2 linked regions of the Pseudophaeobacter arcticus DSM 23566 genome follow. The protein of the gene in region 1 binds, or shares a complex with, the protein of each later gene. Links are inferred from orthologs where the notes say so. Each region holds a gene or a part of one and is shown in the gene's direction. Other genes may lie near its edges.

Region 1 (8,194 bases):
CTTTTGACTGGCGTGATCCGACATCGGAACAACCCGACATCGGAATGAACCGAAAAGGCGAGATAGACCGATTGGCTCCGAATTCATACGGAGCAGCTAAGCGCCTCTTTGATCAATCAAAGAGGAATAACAAGGCAGGCAACGGGTCCTCCCGACCTGTCGGAGAAGAAACGCGATGACGCGCGCGCGAGCGAAGAGCATACAGGCACGAGGACCGGACATAAGTTCCAGGGCCATCTCCTGTAGTGCGCCGTCCCAGATCGCCCTGACAAGACACCCCCCGATACATGCGCGGCCTCCTGATAAGGGGAGGCTTGCGTCTGCGCAGGGCTGGTGCACCAAGGAAACATGGCAAAGAAGATGCTTATCGATGCCACCCACGCGGAAGAAACTCGCGTTGTGGTGGTCGACGGAAACAAGGTTGAGGAGTTCGACTTTGAATCCGAGAACAAACGCCAGCTAGCTGGCAATATTTATCTGGCAAAAGTCACACGGGTCGAGCCTTCGCTACAGGCCGCCTTTGTGGAATATGGCGGCAACCGTCATGGCTTTCTGGCCTTTTCGGAAATCCACCCAGACTATTATCAGATCCCGGTTGCTGACCGCGAAGCCCTGATGGAAGAAGAGCGCGCCTATGCGGAAGCACAGCGTGCCCGTGAAGAGGACGACGAGGCCAAGCCGTCACGGTCGCGCTCTCGGAGCCGCAAAAGCTCCCGGCCCAAGGCCGCCAAGGTCTCCTCTGGGGACGCGGTTGAAACCAAAGAGGTTGCTCCAGCTACATCTGCCGCTGAAGCCGGTGCCGACACTCCCGCAGTTGTGGAAATCGCCGGTATGGAAACCATCGATCTGGTGGAGGAAATGGCGCGCGATGAGGCCAAGCTGGCCGAAGTTCCCGAAGGCTCATCGCCGATGGAACGGGTCGCTGACACACCCGTAGAAGAGCCCTCCAGCCCGGAAGAGGCCAGCCAAGACGCTGCGGGCGAAACCGCCACAGCCGAGGCGCCAGAACAAGAGGCAACTGAACAGGGCGCAGCTGCGCAAGCCGCTGCTGAACCCACAGCAGAGGCCACCGCCGAGGCTGACACTGACAAAGAGGCAAGCGACGAGACCGGCGAAAACGGAGCGCAGGCCGAAGCCCGTGCCGATGCCAGCTCCAAAGACGAAAGCATTGAATCGGTTGCCGACGAAGACGACAGCGAAGACATTCGCCCGGCCCGCAAGCCGCGTCCACGTCGTTATAAAATTCAAGAAGTCATCAAGGTCCGTCAAATCCTGCTGGTCCAGGTTGTCAAAGAAGAGCGCGGCAACAAGGGTGCTGCTCTCACAACCTATCTGTCGCTGGCAGGGCGCTACTGCGTCTTGATGCCCAATACCGCGCGCGGTGGCGGTATCAGCCGCAAGATCACCAATGCCGTTGACCGCAAAAAACTGAAAGACATCGCCACCGAAATCGACGTGCCATCGGGTGCGGGCCTTATTGTGCGCACAGCCGGTGCCAAGCGCACCAAGGCAGAAATCAAGCGCGACTATGAATATCTGCAGCGGCTCTGGGAACAGATCCGCGAGCTGACGCTGAAAAGCATCGCCCCCGCCAAGATTTACGAAGAGGGCGACCTGATCAAACGGTCGATCCGCGATCTCTATAATCGTGAGATTGACGAGGTGCTGGTTGAGGGCGAGCGCGGCTATCGCATCGCCAAGGACTTCATGAAAATGATCATGCCGTCCCACGCCAAGAACGTAAAAAACTATCAGGAAACCCTGCCGCTTTTTGCGCGGTTCCAGGTCGAAAGCTATCTTGGTGGTATGTTCAACCCCACGGTGCAGCTGAAATCGGGCGGCTATATCGTGATCGACACCACCGAGGCTTTGGTGGCAGTTGACGTGAACTCTGGTCGGGCGACAAAACAGTCCTCGATCGAGGAAACCGCGCTCAACACCAACCTGGAGGCCGCCGAAGAGGTGGCCCGCCAACTGCGCCTGCGTGATCTCGCCGGTCTGATTGTCATCGACTTCATCGACATGGATGAGCGTAAGAACAACGCCGCCGTTGAAAATCGCATGAAGGACAAGCTGAAGACGGATCGCGCCCGCATTCAGGTTGGGCGTATTTCGGGCTTTGGCCTGATGGAAATGTCGCGTCAGCGTCTGCGTCCCGGCATGATCGAGGCCACAACCGCGCCGTGCCCACATTGCCACGGCACCGGCCTGATCCGCTCCGACGATAGCATGGCGCTGTCGATCCTGCGCCAGATCGAGGAAGAAGGCACGCGCCGCCGCTCGCGCGAGGTTCTGGTACGTTGCCCGATTGATATCGCCAACTATCTGATGAACCAGAAGCGTGAACATATCGCGCAGATCGAAGCCCGCTACGGCATGTCGGTCCGCATCGAAGGGGATGCGCATCTGGTCAGCCCTGATTTCACGCTGGAGAAATTCAAAACGGCCACCCGCGTGGTGACTGTTCCTGAAGCGCCCGTTGTGTCGGCGGACACCTCCCTTATGGCGCAGATCGACGCTGATGAGGCTGAGGCCGAGGCGGATGCCGAGGTCGCAGAGGAAGAACAGCCTCGGGAGGCGGTCACTGAATCTGAAGAGACCGAGACCAGTGGCGAGGACAAGCCCAAGCGCAAACGGCGTCGGCGTCGGCGTCGCAAGTCCGGCAATGGCGGTGAAAACTACGACAGTGACAGCAACGGGACCGAAGCTGGCGACAGCTCTGAAGCTGGATCTGAAGGGGAAACCAAACCCGACTCCGAGGCAGGTGAAGAGGCCGAGTCTGAAGAGAAAAAACCAACCCGCACCCGGACCCGTACCCGTGGTGGACGCTCGCGCAGCAAGAAAAGCGAAGAGACCACAGCTGAGGCGACGCAGAGTGCAGAGGCCCCTGCGGCAGAGGCTGGGGACACTGCCAGCGTTGCGGCAGAAACCACACCTGTGAGCGAAGCCGAAACAAGCAGCAAAAACGAGGCTGAGGCCGTAGCGGCCCCCGCATCTGAAAAGGCGGCTCCGGCTGAGGGTACTGTAACAGAAGACGCGGTCTCTGAACCTGAGGTCTCTGAACCTGCGGTTTCTGAGACTGCGGCGTCAGAAGCTCCGGCAGAGGACGTTGTTGCAAAAGCAGCAACTGAGCCTCAACCAGCCGAAGCAACCGCGCCGGAGGTGGATGAAGCCGCCGCCGCAGAGGTTTCCGTTGAAGACCCCCCTGCAGCGGAGCCTGCTGAGCAGGAGCCTGTTGCCGAGACTGTTGCCGCGCCGGACGTGACGGCCCTGCCAGAGGTCACTGAAACGCCTGCAGCAGAAGCCGCGCCGGAACCCGCAGCGCCTGCGGAAGTGGAAGTGGTTGCAGAGCCAGAACCATCCGCCCCACCCAAGCCCAAGCGGCGCGGATGGTGGTCTATCGGATAAGACAAAAGGCGACCCCCAGGGGTCGCCTTTTTTGTTTCTGCCGGAGTTTATGACGCTGGCGAAATGGCAAACAAACCCGCAGCACATGGGGGCCGTGATGATGACGAACAACGGGCATTCTGGATTGTTGACTGAGATCCTGGAGCAGGAAACACGGGTCTGGCAGGCCCTGGTCGATGGCAATCCAGAAGCAGACAAGGCCGCGCTCCACGCTGATTTTCTGGGCGTCTACCCCAGCGGTTTTGCCACCCGGGCCGAACATTGCGATCAACTGCAAGCAGGGCCGACTGTCAGCTCATTTGAGCTCACCGAGCCCAGGCTCTTGCAGATGGGCAAGGATCATGTCTGCCTGTCCTATTTGGCACTGTATCAGCGCCCCGGAACCGCCAGCAGAGATGCGATGTATGTGTCATCCATCTGGCAGCGGCAGGGGCAGGGCTGGCTGAACCTGTTTAGCCAGGACACGCCAACTGCGGGATCAATACCTGTCTGAGCCAGTCTGAGCCAGCGAGGCCGCTTTGGTTGGGATCCAGCTGACCGGGGGTGGCCGGGGGCTGCTGGTTAGCCGGTTTTGCGAATTTGGTAGATCTGATGGTCATCCTGGCTGGTTTGCCCAAGAAAATCATGGCCAGATTCGGCGCAGAAATGCGGGATGTCGATAATGGCTGCCGGATCATCTGCAAGAACCTGCAAGACCGCGCCGGGCGCCATGTCTTTCAGGCGTTTGCGCGCTTTTAGCACGGGCAGGGGGCAGAGCAGGCCAATGGCATCCAGGGTGGCATCGCTATCGGTAGGGAAATCAGTCATGCTTATCCAGATAAGCCGCCGCTCACGCGCTGTCCACAAGGATGTGACCAATGCGCCTCGTGACCTTTGGCACTGGCTGGTCTATGGGTCGTCAACGCCTGTATTAGGGGAACGAGATGTTTGGAATTGAGATCATAGATGCAGCGCTTTTGCCTGCAATGTTTGTGGCGCTCCTGGGGGGATTGGTCAGCTTTTTGTCGCCCTGTGTGCTGCCAATTGTACCGCCCTATCTCGCCTATATGAGCGGCGTCTCGATTGGCGAGATGCAGGGAACTGCCGCTGCACGGCGCAAGGTAATTCTGTCGGCGCTGTTTTTTGTTCTGGGGCTGTCGACAGTGTTCTTGCTGCTGGGCTTCACCGCCTCATTCTTTGGTGCCTTTGTGCTGCAAAATCAGGAGCTTTTCGCCCAGGCTTCGGGTGTTGTGGTGATCATCTTTGGCCTGCACTTCCTGTCCGTGTTCCGCATTCCCATCCTGGACCGCGAGGCGCGGGTTGATGCCGGTCAGGCCGGTGGATCGGTGCTGGGGGCCTATGTGCTGGGGCTGGCCTTTGCCTTTGGCTGGACGCCCTGCATTGGCCCGCAATTGGGGGCGATCCTGTCGCTTGCTGCATCCGAGGCCTCGGTCAGTCGCGGCACCTTGTTGTTGGGGATCTATGCGCTTGGCCTTGGGGTGCCGTTTTTGTTGGCGGCGATCTTCCTGAACCGTTCGATGGTGGTGATGAACCGGATGAAGCGCCATATGGGCCTGATCGAAAAACTCATGGGCGGGCTGTTGCTTTTGGTGGGCTTTATGCTGGTCACCGGGCTGTTCTCGACCTTCTCCTGGTGGTTGCTCGAAGCCTTTCCGTTCCTTGCCACTCTGGGCTAAGCCGCAGGCGACCATTGCGGATCTTTCGCCAAACCTTCCTCTGGGTGCCGCCAGTGGGAGGTTTTTTTCTTTGTACACAGGCAGGCCCGGTCTTCGTCCAGCCATAGCTCAGCTATAGCCCAGTCTTGGTCCAGTCTCGGCCTTACTCTGGCCGGAAATCTCGACTACTCTGGCGTCAAAGACGACGAGGCCAGGAAATGAGGCCAAAGAACGAGGCCAGGGAATGGACAGCATAGTGCGGGGCACAATCGGGCAGGAGGCACAGGGCAGGCCAGATGACCCAGCCACGCCGGTGCGGGCGCGGCGGGTATTTTATATCCCCGGTTATGATCCCATACACCCCCGCCGCTACCGCGAGCTGTACCGCAAGGAATCTGCCGCTCAGGCAGAGCTGAGCAACTATCGGATCTCTTTGCAGCCGCAGGTTCCTGCCCGCAAAGGCGCAGGGCAGCGCCCCTACGGCTGGCAGGTCACGGGTGAGATCGACGGGCAGCGGGTGCAAACCGAGTTCAGCGTGCTTGTCTGGTCCGATATTGTGCGCGACAGCATGGATGCCTCGATTGTGGGAACCTATCTGCAACTGATCCGTACCGCCTGGATCTACATAGCCTCTGGCACGTTGGGCCGCCTTATGCAGCTGCGCAAAGGCCCGGTGATTGCCGCGCTCTACCCGGTTGGAATGCTGCTGGTGCAGGCGCTCCTGGCCTTGCTGCTGCTCTGGGCCTGTGGGGCTGCATGGGCGGCGGCTATGGCGCGGCTCATGGGTCAGGTGCCCTGGTTCGCCCTGCTGCCCGGCTGGGGCGTTGGCGTTGTGGCGGCGGGGGCTTTGCTCAGATGGTTCAAACAGCAGGACGGCAAGTTCTTTGCCTATTATCTGATGCATGACTACGCCTATTCGGCAGCTTCGCGCGGGGAAAACCCACCAGAGTTGGAGGCGCGGATTGCTGCCTTTAAACAAGAGATCGCGGCGGCCTTGGTTGCGGGTGATATTGATGAAATATTGGTGGTTGGCCATTCCTCGGGGGCGCATGTCGGGGTGTCGGTTCTGGCGGATCTCATCCGCGTGGGGCTGCCAGAGATATACCCCGAAATCGGCTTTCTGACCCTGGGCCAGGTGGTGCCGATGGTGTCTTTCCTGCCCCGTGCCAGCCGGTTGCGCAGCGATCTGCAATATCTGTCACGGCGCGATGAAATTGCTTGGATTGATGTTTCGGCACCGGGCGATGGCTGCGCCTTTGCGCTGTGTGATCCGGTTGCGGTGAGCGGCGTTGCGCCAGCGGGTAAACGCTGGCCGCTGGTGTTTTCCGCCGCCTTCACCCAGACGCTGAGCCCGGCGCGGTGGGCCGCGCTGCGCTGGCGGTTTTTCCGCCTGCATTTCCAATATCTTTGCGCTTTTGACCAACCTGGCGACTATGACTATTTCCGCATCACAGCGGGGGCACAAACGCTGCGGCAGCGCTATAAAACACGCAGGGCCTCTGCCAGCCGGATTGATGTGCCTGTGTCCAAATATACCTCGGTGTCGCCAGAATGAGCGCGCCTGACCATAAACCCGGCCCCCAGCCAAAACCAGAGGTGCCCAGGCCCCAGCCGCCAAAACCACAGGCGCGCCCTGTGCGTGTGTCATTGTGGCGCTATGTGCGGCTGTTTCGCGACGATATCCTGTCGGCGCAACCGGCCAAGCTCTATCGGGCCTGGATGGCCGAATTCCGCGCCCCGAGTTTTCGTTCCTTTCTGATCAACCAGCCGGATTTGATCAAGCGGGTGCTGAAAGAAGAGCCTGATGTCTTCCCCAAATCCGACCGCATTGCCGAGGGGCTAAAGCCGCTGCTGGGGAATTCTGTCTTCCTGACCAATGGTGAGACCTGGAAACGCCAGCGCCGCATCATTGATCCCGCGTTTGAAGGTGGTCGGCTCAAGGCGACCTATCCGGCGATGCGGGCTGCGGCTGACTCGGCCATTGTGCGGTTGCAGCGCCAGGTCGGGCAGGGCGCAAAGATCGAGGCCGAAGAGATCACCAGCCATGTGGCGGCGGATGTGATTTTCCGCACCCTGTTTTCAATCCCGATCGAAAACGAAGTGGCGGGGGAGGTCTTTACCCGCTTTCGCAATTATCAGCGCAGCCAACCCCTGTTGAACCTGGCGGCCTTTGTGCCGCTCCCCAAATGGATGCCCCGGTTCTTTCGTCGCGGCACCCGCCCCAATGCCAAAGTGATCCGGGCCCTGATCACCAAGCTGACCGAAGCCCGCATGGCGGCGATCAAGGCCGGGACCGCCCCAGAGGATCTGGCGACCAAAATCATGACCACCTGCGATCCTGACACTGGTGAGCGGTTCGACGCGCAGGAGATGGTGGATCAGGTGGCGATCTTCTTTCTTGCCGGCCATGAAACCAGCGCCTCCGCGCTGGCCTGGACGCTTTACCTGATGGGGCTTTACCCGGACTGGCAAGACCAGCTGGTTCTGGAGGCTGAGGCGCTGGAGGATGAAAATTTTAGCGCCATATCAAAGCTGCGCCTGTCGCGGGACGTGTTTCGCGAGGCGTTGCGGCTCTACCCTCCGGTGCCGATGATGGTGCGCGAGGCCAGTTGCCCGGTGACCTTCCGCAACCGGTTGGTGCCAAAGGGGGCGCAGATCGTGCTGAGCCCCTGGCATCTGCACCGGCACGAGCGGCTGTGGGACAACCCGGACGGATTTGACCCCAGCCGCTGGCAAACGGAGAATGGTAAACAATGCCAGCGCGAGGCCTATATCCCGTTCTCGGCAGGGCCACGCGTCTGCCCCGGCGCCGGATTTGCCATGGTGGAGGGGCCGCTGATCCTGTCGCTGATCCTGCGGCATTTCAAAATCACCTGCAAATCCGGCGCCGAGCCGGTGCCAGTGGCGCATCTGACCGTGCGATCAAAAAACGGCATCTGGCTGCAGTTTACCCCGCGCGGCGAGGCAGATCAGTCCTGAGCGGCGAGCCGCGCTTGCAGATCACGCAGGACAAACAGGCGAATGGCTGAGGCCAGGCCGCAGTCAGCGCCGCGCACCTCATCAATTTCGGCTGCTAACTCATTGATTGGGCGATTTGTTCTTGCTGCGATCTGGCGAAACTCCAGCCAGAA
Region 2 (7,541 bases), 1.6 Mb from region 1 along the record:
GCACCAGGACCTGATTGAGCACCACCCGGTTCAACACCTCAAACCCCGCCTCCTCCAGGGCCGCACAAATGCGCCGGGCCTGATTGTGATGGCCTGCGACCAGATCTGCCACCCCCGCCTTGCCCAGGCTGCGCAGCGCTGCCCAGACCGGAATGCCGCGCGCCCGACGCGAGAATTCCAGCGTCAGGTTCTTTTGCGCCTCCGCCGAAGCGGTGGAATAGGCGGCATCGCTGTTCATCACCCGGGCCAGCGCCTGCGGGTCCCGGCAAATCGCCATGGCACCGTCATAGGGCGTGTTGAGCCATTTGTGGCCATCGGTGGTCCAACTGTCGGCGCCTTCGATCCCCTTGGTCAAATCGCGCAACCCCGGCGCGGCACGGGCCCAGAGCCCAAAGGCACCATCCACATGCACCCAGGCCCCGGCGGCCTTGGCACCGGGAATGAGCCTGGCAAAATCGTCAAACTCGCCCGTGTTGACCTCGCCGGCCTGCAACACCAGCAGGGTTGTGGCATCCATGTCCGGCAACTGGTCCGGCAGGATCCGCCCCTGGTCATCCACCGGCGCCTTGATCACCCGGTTCCAGCCAAAGCCCAGCACCTGCAGCGCTTTGCGCACCGTGACATGGGTGCTGGCCGCCACCACCACCTTGACCTCGGGTGCGCCATGCAGCCCATCATTCACCACATCCCAGCCCTGCCGCGCCAAGAGTTCGGCCCGGGCAGCAGCCAGACAGCTGAGCCCACAGGCAGTGGCGGAGGTGCCAAAGGCCACGGCACTGCTGCGCGGCAAGTCCAGGATCTCCAGCAGCCACTTGCTGGCCTGCTGTTCAAGGGCATAGGCCGCCGGGCTGCCATCCTCGGCCGAGGCGCATTGATCCCAGGCAAGCGCCAGACGTTCCGCCGCTGCCGCCACCGGCAGGCTGGCACCAATGACAAAGCCAAAATAGTTCGGCCCGTTGGAGGCCACTGTGGCCGGTGAGCCAAGATCATCCATCAAGGCAATGGTTTCCGCAGCGGCGCGCCCCTGGTCGGGCAGAGCCTCATCAAACCCTGCAAGCGCGGCAATATCCTGGTCACTGGGAAAAACCCGACGGGTCTCGGCACCCGCCACATAGGTGCGGCCACGCCTGTCGGCTTCCTGTAGCAACTGATCCTCATCCATGGCAGTCTCTCCCTATCCGATTCAATATCGAGAATAATCTATATAGAAGATTTACTATATGAACAAGCCGCTCGTCACCCATCTTGCCGCGCTGCGCGCCCTGGCCAATCCTCACCGGGTTCAGATCATGGATTGGCTGCTGGACCCCCCAAGCCATTTCCCGCCGCAGCGCGATGGTGATCTGGTGGAGGATGGTGTGTGTGTTGGCTTTATCACCGACAAAACCGGCCTCAGCCAGCCAACCGTGACCAGCCACATGAAAAGCCTGGAGCAGGCCGGATTGGTGAGCTCAAAAAAGATCAAGAACTGGGTATTCTACAAGGCAAACCAGGCGGCGCTGAAACAGATCGCCACCAGCTTCACCAGCGCCAGCGAGGCGCGTTAGTCGGTGGTCAGCTGCGCCGGAATTGGGAACAGCAGATCGTAGGCCCAGTTGTAGACAAAGGCATAGACGAGATAAAACCCGGCAAAGCCAAGGTCCATCATCAAGGCGGTCCACAGCCCGATCTGCAGATACCAAGCGATAAACGGCAGCGATATTGCCAGCAGGCCGGTCTCAAAGAGCACCGCGTGAAAGATACGCAACAGGACCGATTTCCCAGTGTGACCCAGCCAGCGCATCATGGCGCGATCAAAGCAGAGGTTGAAGGCATAGTTCCACAGGGTCGCCACCGTCGCCACCACCAAAGCCACAACACCAATTGCATGCATTTCAAGGCCAAAAGCCCAGGAACCCAGGGGGGTAGCGGTCAACAATCCGACGATTTCAAAACTCACCGCGTGGCGGATCCGATCTGCTGTGCTGCGCATATGCTGCCCCTGTCCTCTGGCCAAGATGGCGTTGAACCGGGCCGTCCCGTGCGCTGTCCCGCTGTCGCGGGGGAGGTCGTCCTCTCACCCCGGCACTATATCGCGGGTTGTTTTGACCGCAAGACCACCCCCGGCCCCTCTTTTACTTTCTTTTGGCAGCTTTCTGCTGTATGGGCGGCTTATCTGAGACACGTGCCCGGCTTCGGCACGCGAAAGCAAGATGGAAGAGGCCGGCGGCAATGGGGCCGCTATATGCAACGGGAGACCCGGGATCCGCCTGGGAGTGCTCCCAATTAGGATGCTGACATGTTCAACGTTACGAAAAAATCTATGCAGTGGGGCGAAGAAACGCTGACACTGGAAACGGGCAAGGTTGCCCGTCAGGCAGATGGCTCGGTCATCGCCACGCTGGGTGAGACCAGCGTTATGGCCAACGTGACTTTTGCGCGCAAGCAAAAGCCCGGTCAGGACTTCTTTCCTCTGACAGTCCACTACCAAGAAAAATACTACGCCGCAGGTAAAGTACCCGGTGGTTTCTTCAAGCGCGAAGCGCGCCCAACCGAAAAAGAAACACTGACTGCGCGCCTGATCGACCGTCCGATCCGCCCGCTGTTTGTTCCCGGCTTCAAAAACGAAGTTCTGGTCATGTGCACCGTGCTGAGCCACGACCTGGTCAATGACCCGGACATGGTTGCAATGATCGCGGCCTCCGCTGCGCTGACCCTGTCTGGTGCGCCTTTCATGGGTCCAATCGCAGCGGCCCGCGTTGGTTTTGAAGGCGGCGAATACGTCCTCAACCCAACCGTCGACGATATGCAGGACCTGCGCCTGAACCCAGAACAGCGTCTGGATCTGGTTGTTGCCGGCACCAAAGACGCGGTGATGATGGTTGAATCCGAAGCCTATGAGCTGTCGGAAGCCGAAATGCTGGGCGCGGTCAAATTCGCCCATGAAGCCATCCAGCCGGTGATCGACCTGATCATCTCGCTGGCGGAAGAAGCGGCAAAAGAGCCCTTTGACTTTGCTGCGCCTGATTACTCGGACTTGTATGAGGCTGTGAAAGCCGCAGGCGAAACCGAGATGCGCGCCGCCTTTGCGATCAGCGACAAGCAAGAGCGCACCAGTGCTGTTGCTGCCGCCCGCGAAACCATCAAGGCCGCTCTGAACGAAGAGCAGCTGGACGATGCCAACCTTGGCTCGGCGATGAAAAAGCTGGAAGCTGGCATTCTGCGTGGCGATGTTGTCAAAACCGGCAAGCGTATCGATGGCCGTGCCACCGACGAAATCCGCGATATCGTCTCGGAAACCGGCCTGCTGCCACGGACCCACGGTTCCGCCCTGTTCACCCGTGGTGAAACCCAGGGTCTGGTTGTGACCACTTTGGGCACCGGCGACGACGAGCAGTTCATCGACGCGCTGCACGGCAACTTCAAATCCAACTTCCTGCTGCATTATAACTTCCCTCCCTATTCGGTTGGTGAAGTTGGTCGTGTGGGCGGCCCCGGCCGTCGTGAAATTGGTCATGGTAAGCTGGCATGGCGCGCGCTGCAGGCGGTTCTGCCTGCGGCAACCGACTTCCCCTACACCATCCGCGTGGTCTCCGAGATCACCGAATCCAACGGCTCTTCCTCGATGGCTTCGGTCTGCGGTGGCTCCCTGTCGATGATGGATGCGGGTGTACCGCTGAAAGCACCGGTTGCTGGTGTTGCCATGGGTCTGATCCTGGAAGACGACGGTTCTTATGCGATCCTGTCCGACATCCTGGGTGACGAAGATCACCTCGGCGACATGGACTTCAAAGTGGCCGGTACCGAAGCAGGTATCACCTCTTTGCAGATGGACATCAAGATCGCAGGCATCACGCCCGAGATCATGGAAAAAGCCCTGGAGCAGGCCAAAGCTGGCCGTATCCACATCCTGGGCGAGATGAACAAAGCACTGTCCGGTGCTGCGGAATTCTCGGTCCACGCGCCCCGCATCGAGACCATGCAGGTGCCCACCGACAAGATCCGTGAAGTCATCGGGTCCGGCGGTAAAGTCATCCGCGAGATCGTCGAAGTTTCCGGCGCCAAGGTTGATATCAATGACGAAGGCATCATCAAGATCGCATCGCCCAACGGCGACTCGATCAAGAAAGCCTACGACATGATCTATTCCATCGTGGCCGAGCCCGAAGAAGGCAAAGTCTACACCGGTAAAGTTGTCAAAATTGTCGACTTCGGCGCCTTTGTGAACTTCTTTGGCAAGCGCGACGGCCTGGTGCATGTGTCCCAGATCGAAAACCGCCGCCTGAACCACCCTTCGGATGTTCTGAAGGAAGGTCAGGAAGTGAAAGTGAAGCTCTTGGGCTTTGACGATCGCGGCAAGGTCCGCCTGTCGATGAAAATGATCAATCAGGAAACCGGCGAAGAAATGGCTCCTGAGCAAAAAGAAGACTAATCTCGTCTTCTGACCATTGCGAAAGGCCCCGGAGTTCTGCTCTGGGGCCTTTTTTTTCGGCCCAAACCCTACCTGTCCGGGCGGGCGCCTAGCACAGGCGCTAGTACAGGCCCTAGTACTGGCCCTAGCACAGGCAGTCTGGCGAGGCCGCCACACCCGCATCAATCACCACGCCATCTTCTTCGATCAGCGGCAGGCAGGCGCAGTCCTTTGGCCAGGTGAGCCAGATCGCAATCCCGCCTGCGGCCAGGACCACAGCTGCCATACTCAAGATCCAGCGCATTGCTCTCCCTTCCCGCCTGATAAAGTCACCCCTACCCTAGTTCGACACCGCGCCCACACTCCACAGGAAAACCGCCGCGCCCGCATCTGGCAACGGCCAGAACGCTTTTCTAACGCAGCATTCTGCGGTAGATGCAGCCCATGCATTCACTGATCATTCATATGCCGGACAGCGGCAAACGTGCCGCCAATGTGGAGCACCTGCTGTTTGCGCTCCCCAATGCCGAAGTCGTCGAGGCCGTGAACGGGCGCGCGGTGGCTGCGGATCTCAGTGAAATCCTGCACCCTGGTGATCTGCACAAGCCAAGCTACCCCTTTCGCCTCTCCCCCGGAGAAATCGGCTGCTTTCTGTCGCATCGGCGCTGCTGGCAGCGCATTGTCGATGCCGGTTGGGACTATGCGCTGATTGTCGAAGACGATCTGGCGCTTGATCCGGCTCTCTGGGCCGATGTGCTGATGCTGATCAAAGACCAGGCCAGTACCGATAGTTTTATCCGGCTGCCAGCCAAGCGCCGGGAGGTGCCTGTGGCGCAACACGCGCAGCAGGGGGAGAGCAAGCTATTCCTGCCCAGGGTCATCGGCCTGCAAACTGTTGCACAGGTGGTGGGACGCGCCGCCGCACAACGGTTGCTGGCCACCACCGAACAGCTGGATCGCCCCGTTGATACCTTTTTGCAGATGCACTGGATTCACCAGCAGCAAATCCAGACCATCCTGCCCAATGGCGTCTCGGAACAAACCGAGGCGCTCGGCGGCTCCACCATTCAAAAACGCAAGTCCGGCAGCAAGCTGGCGCGCGAATTCAAACGCAGCCTCTACCGGGCAAAGGTCTCTGCCCGGCCGCAAATAGACGGACCTGGGAAACCGGGAAACCTGGGAAAACCGGCCTGAAAGATTGTCTGGACGGCGCCTATTTCAGGCGCCACTCCTCCCAGACGAAGGTATAACACCAGGCACAGGAATGGGTGGCGGCAAGCTGGGCGCGAATTGCGTCCCGATCGGCGCTCCAGGAGGGATCAAACAGGTGAAACTGCACCTGAAGGCGTTTGATCCGCCCGATGAGCCCGGCATCAATCAATCCCGGCAGCAGGTCGTATTCCCCGCCTTCGATATTGATCTTGGCCAGATCGACGCTTTGCAATTCCGAGGTGGCAAAGAAATCGGCAACAGAGCGGACTTCGGCAACATAGGTCTGGCCTGACTTTGCCCCAAAGGCAGAGGAGGCATCCGCAGAATCGCTCAGTGTTATCTGTCCAGGCTCTGAACCAATGGCGCATTCGTGGACCGTGATGTTTGAATTGGTCGAAAACTTGCGGCGCAGCTCTTTGGCAAAGCCCGGATGGGGCTCAAAAATATGAATGATCGCCGCAGGCCGAACCGCAAGGACAACGTCGCTCCAGCCGCCTTCATAGCCGCCGATATCCAGAACAACCGGCTGCTGTGGCAGGTCATCATATTGCAACAGATGACTGTCCGAGGCCTTGTCAGCCTTCCAGGCCTTCATCCCCTTGTGCAGCGGCGCCTTCCACGGGTTTCGCTTGAGATCGATCCAACGCTTAAGAGATGCCACCTGTTTTCCTCTTCCAGATCACTTCAGAGCCACATCCCCCCGGATAAGCGGTTTTGCGGCAGATGCCAACCAAACAGGCGCTTCCAGGGGGCTCGGCACAGGTGCCGACATGTGGCGAACTGCCCAAGTGAGAACAGCGCAGGCCAGCCAAAAGATGACTGACCCGCCCATTTTTATTTATTGCTCGGCTTGCTTGCCCAGCTTTGTTAACCGGCGGCTTATTCAGGCGCTTTGGTTTTGCGCAGATAGGGGAAGATGGTTTCAAACGTACCAAACTTCGCCGTGGCGTCCTCGTTTGACACGGTGGGTGGGATGATCACATCTTCGCCGGGCATCCAGTTGGCCGGGGTGGCAACGCCATTCCCCGTGGACATCTGCAAGCCATCCAGGGCACGCAGGATTTCGGCAAAGTTCCGGCCCACGGACATCGGGTAGGTCATCGACAGCTTCAGCTGCTTGTCCGGCCCAATGATAAAGACCGACCGCACAGTGGCGCTGTCGGCAGGGGTACGACCGTCGGGCAGATAGGCTTCGGCGGGCAGCATATCAAAGGCTTTGGAGACCGCCAGGCCTTCATCCGCAATGATCGGAAAACCCGCAGCCGCATTGCCGTATTTCTCAATGTCGCCCTTCCACTTTTTGTGATCCTCAACCCCATCAACGGAAACGCCAATCACCTTGGTGCCGCGCTTGGCCCATTCCTCGCTCAGCTGTGCAACAGCCGAAAACTCGGTGGTGCAGACCGGGGTGAAATCCTTGGGGTGGGAAAACAGAATCGCCCAGCTGTCGCCGATCCAATCGTGAAAAGTGATCTCTCCCTGGTCGGTGTCAGCCGTGAAATTTGGAACTACATCATTAATACGCAAACCCATGACGGTCTCCTCTCATGTCTATTGCCGACCGCAAGGCAGCCCGCAGTCAGTGATGCCGCAACGTTACAGCCCGAGGCTGGATTGGCCAGCCCAAAAGACAATGAGCATGGTCAATTGGCCCTATCCCTGCGGAACTCTGCCTGAGTTTCGTTGCTCTCGAATAATTTGATCATATTATTGCACGTGACCGCTTGCCCCGCCGGAACCGCGATGACAAAGTACTGAATGACTTCCGGCCTGCGCGCCGGATACTGCGTCTGACTGGGAGAGTGGACATGATTGAGAAACGCGACTTTTATATCAACGGTGCGTGGGTTGCCCCCGCGCAGGCAAATGATTTTGAGGTAATCGACCCCTCAACCGAAGAGCCCTGTGCGGTGATCTCGCTGGGGGGGCAGGCGGATAC

The links. The genes of interacting proteins can lie anywhere in the genome.
Region 2: the proteins of ARCT_RS0113570 (region 1) and pnp are in contact, whole or in part, in a cryo-EM structure (PDB 9QH0), measured with the Escherichia coli proteins. The link is inferred for Pseudophaeobacter arcticus DSM 23566 from one-to-one orthologs.

The regions. Positions count from the first base shown.
Region 1 is NZ_KI421507.1:1,984,427-1,992,620, reverse strand. The notes cover bases 1-3,608. They hold ARCT_RS0113570 (Rne/Rng family ribonuclease), read left to right. Parts: upstream 1-348; coding sequence 349-3,408; downstream 3,409-3,608. Other genes in these bases: ARCT_RS0113565 (nuclear transport factor 2 family protein), read left to right, coding at 3,506-3,608. In the rest of the region: more of ARCT_RS0113565, read left to right, coding at 3,609-3,901; ARCT_RS0113560 (sulfurtransferase TusA family protein), read right to left, coding at 3,970-4,215; ARCT_RS0113555 (cytochrome c biogenesis CcdA family protein), read left to right, coding at 4,332-5,084; ARCT_RS0113550 (hypothetical protein), read left to right, coding at 5,308-6,618; ARCT_RS0113545 (cytochrome P450), read left to right, coding at 6,615-8,042; ARCT_RS0113540 (ribbon-helix-helix domain-containing protein), read right to left, coding at 8,033-8,194. UniProt on the Escherichia coli protein: Endoribonuclease that plays a central role in RNA processing and decay. Required for the maturation of 5S and 16S rRNAs and the majority of tRNAs. Also involved in the degradation of most mRNAs.
Region 2 is NZ_KI421507.1:3,580,410-3,587,950, forward strand. The notes cover bases 1,890-4,844. They hold pnp (polyribonucleotide nucleotidyltransferase), read left to right. Parts: upstream 1,890-2,278; coding sequence 2,279-4,411; downstream 4,412-4,844. Other genes in these bases: ARCT_RS0121800 (PACE efflux transporter), read right to left, coding at 1,890-1,972; ARCT_RS28160 (hypothetical protein), read right to left, coding at 4,536-4,676; ARCT_RS26725 (glycosyltransferase family 25 protein), read left to right, coding at 4,835-4,844. Also shown: ARCT_RS0121790 (pyridoxal phosphate-dependent decarboxylase family protein), read right to left, coding at 1-1,162; ARCT_RS0121795 (ArsR/SmtB family transcription factor), read left to right, coding at 1,221-1,547; more of ARCT_RS0121800, read right to left, coding at 1,544-1,889; more of ARCT_RS26725, read left to right, coding at 4,845-5,584; ARCT_RS0121820 (FkbM family methyltransferase), read right to left, coding at 5,604-6,263; ARCT_RS0121825 (peroxiredoxin), read right to left, coding at 6,482-7,135; ARCT_RS0121830 (aldehyde dehydrogenase family protein), read left to right, coding at 7,411-7,541. UniProt on the Escherichia coli protein: Involved in mRNA degradation. Catalyzes the phosphorolysis of single-stranded polyribonucleotides processively in the 3'- to 5'-direction. Also involved, along with RNase II, in tRNA processing.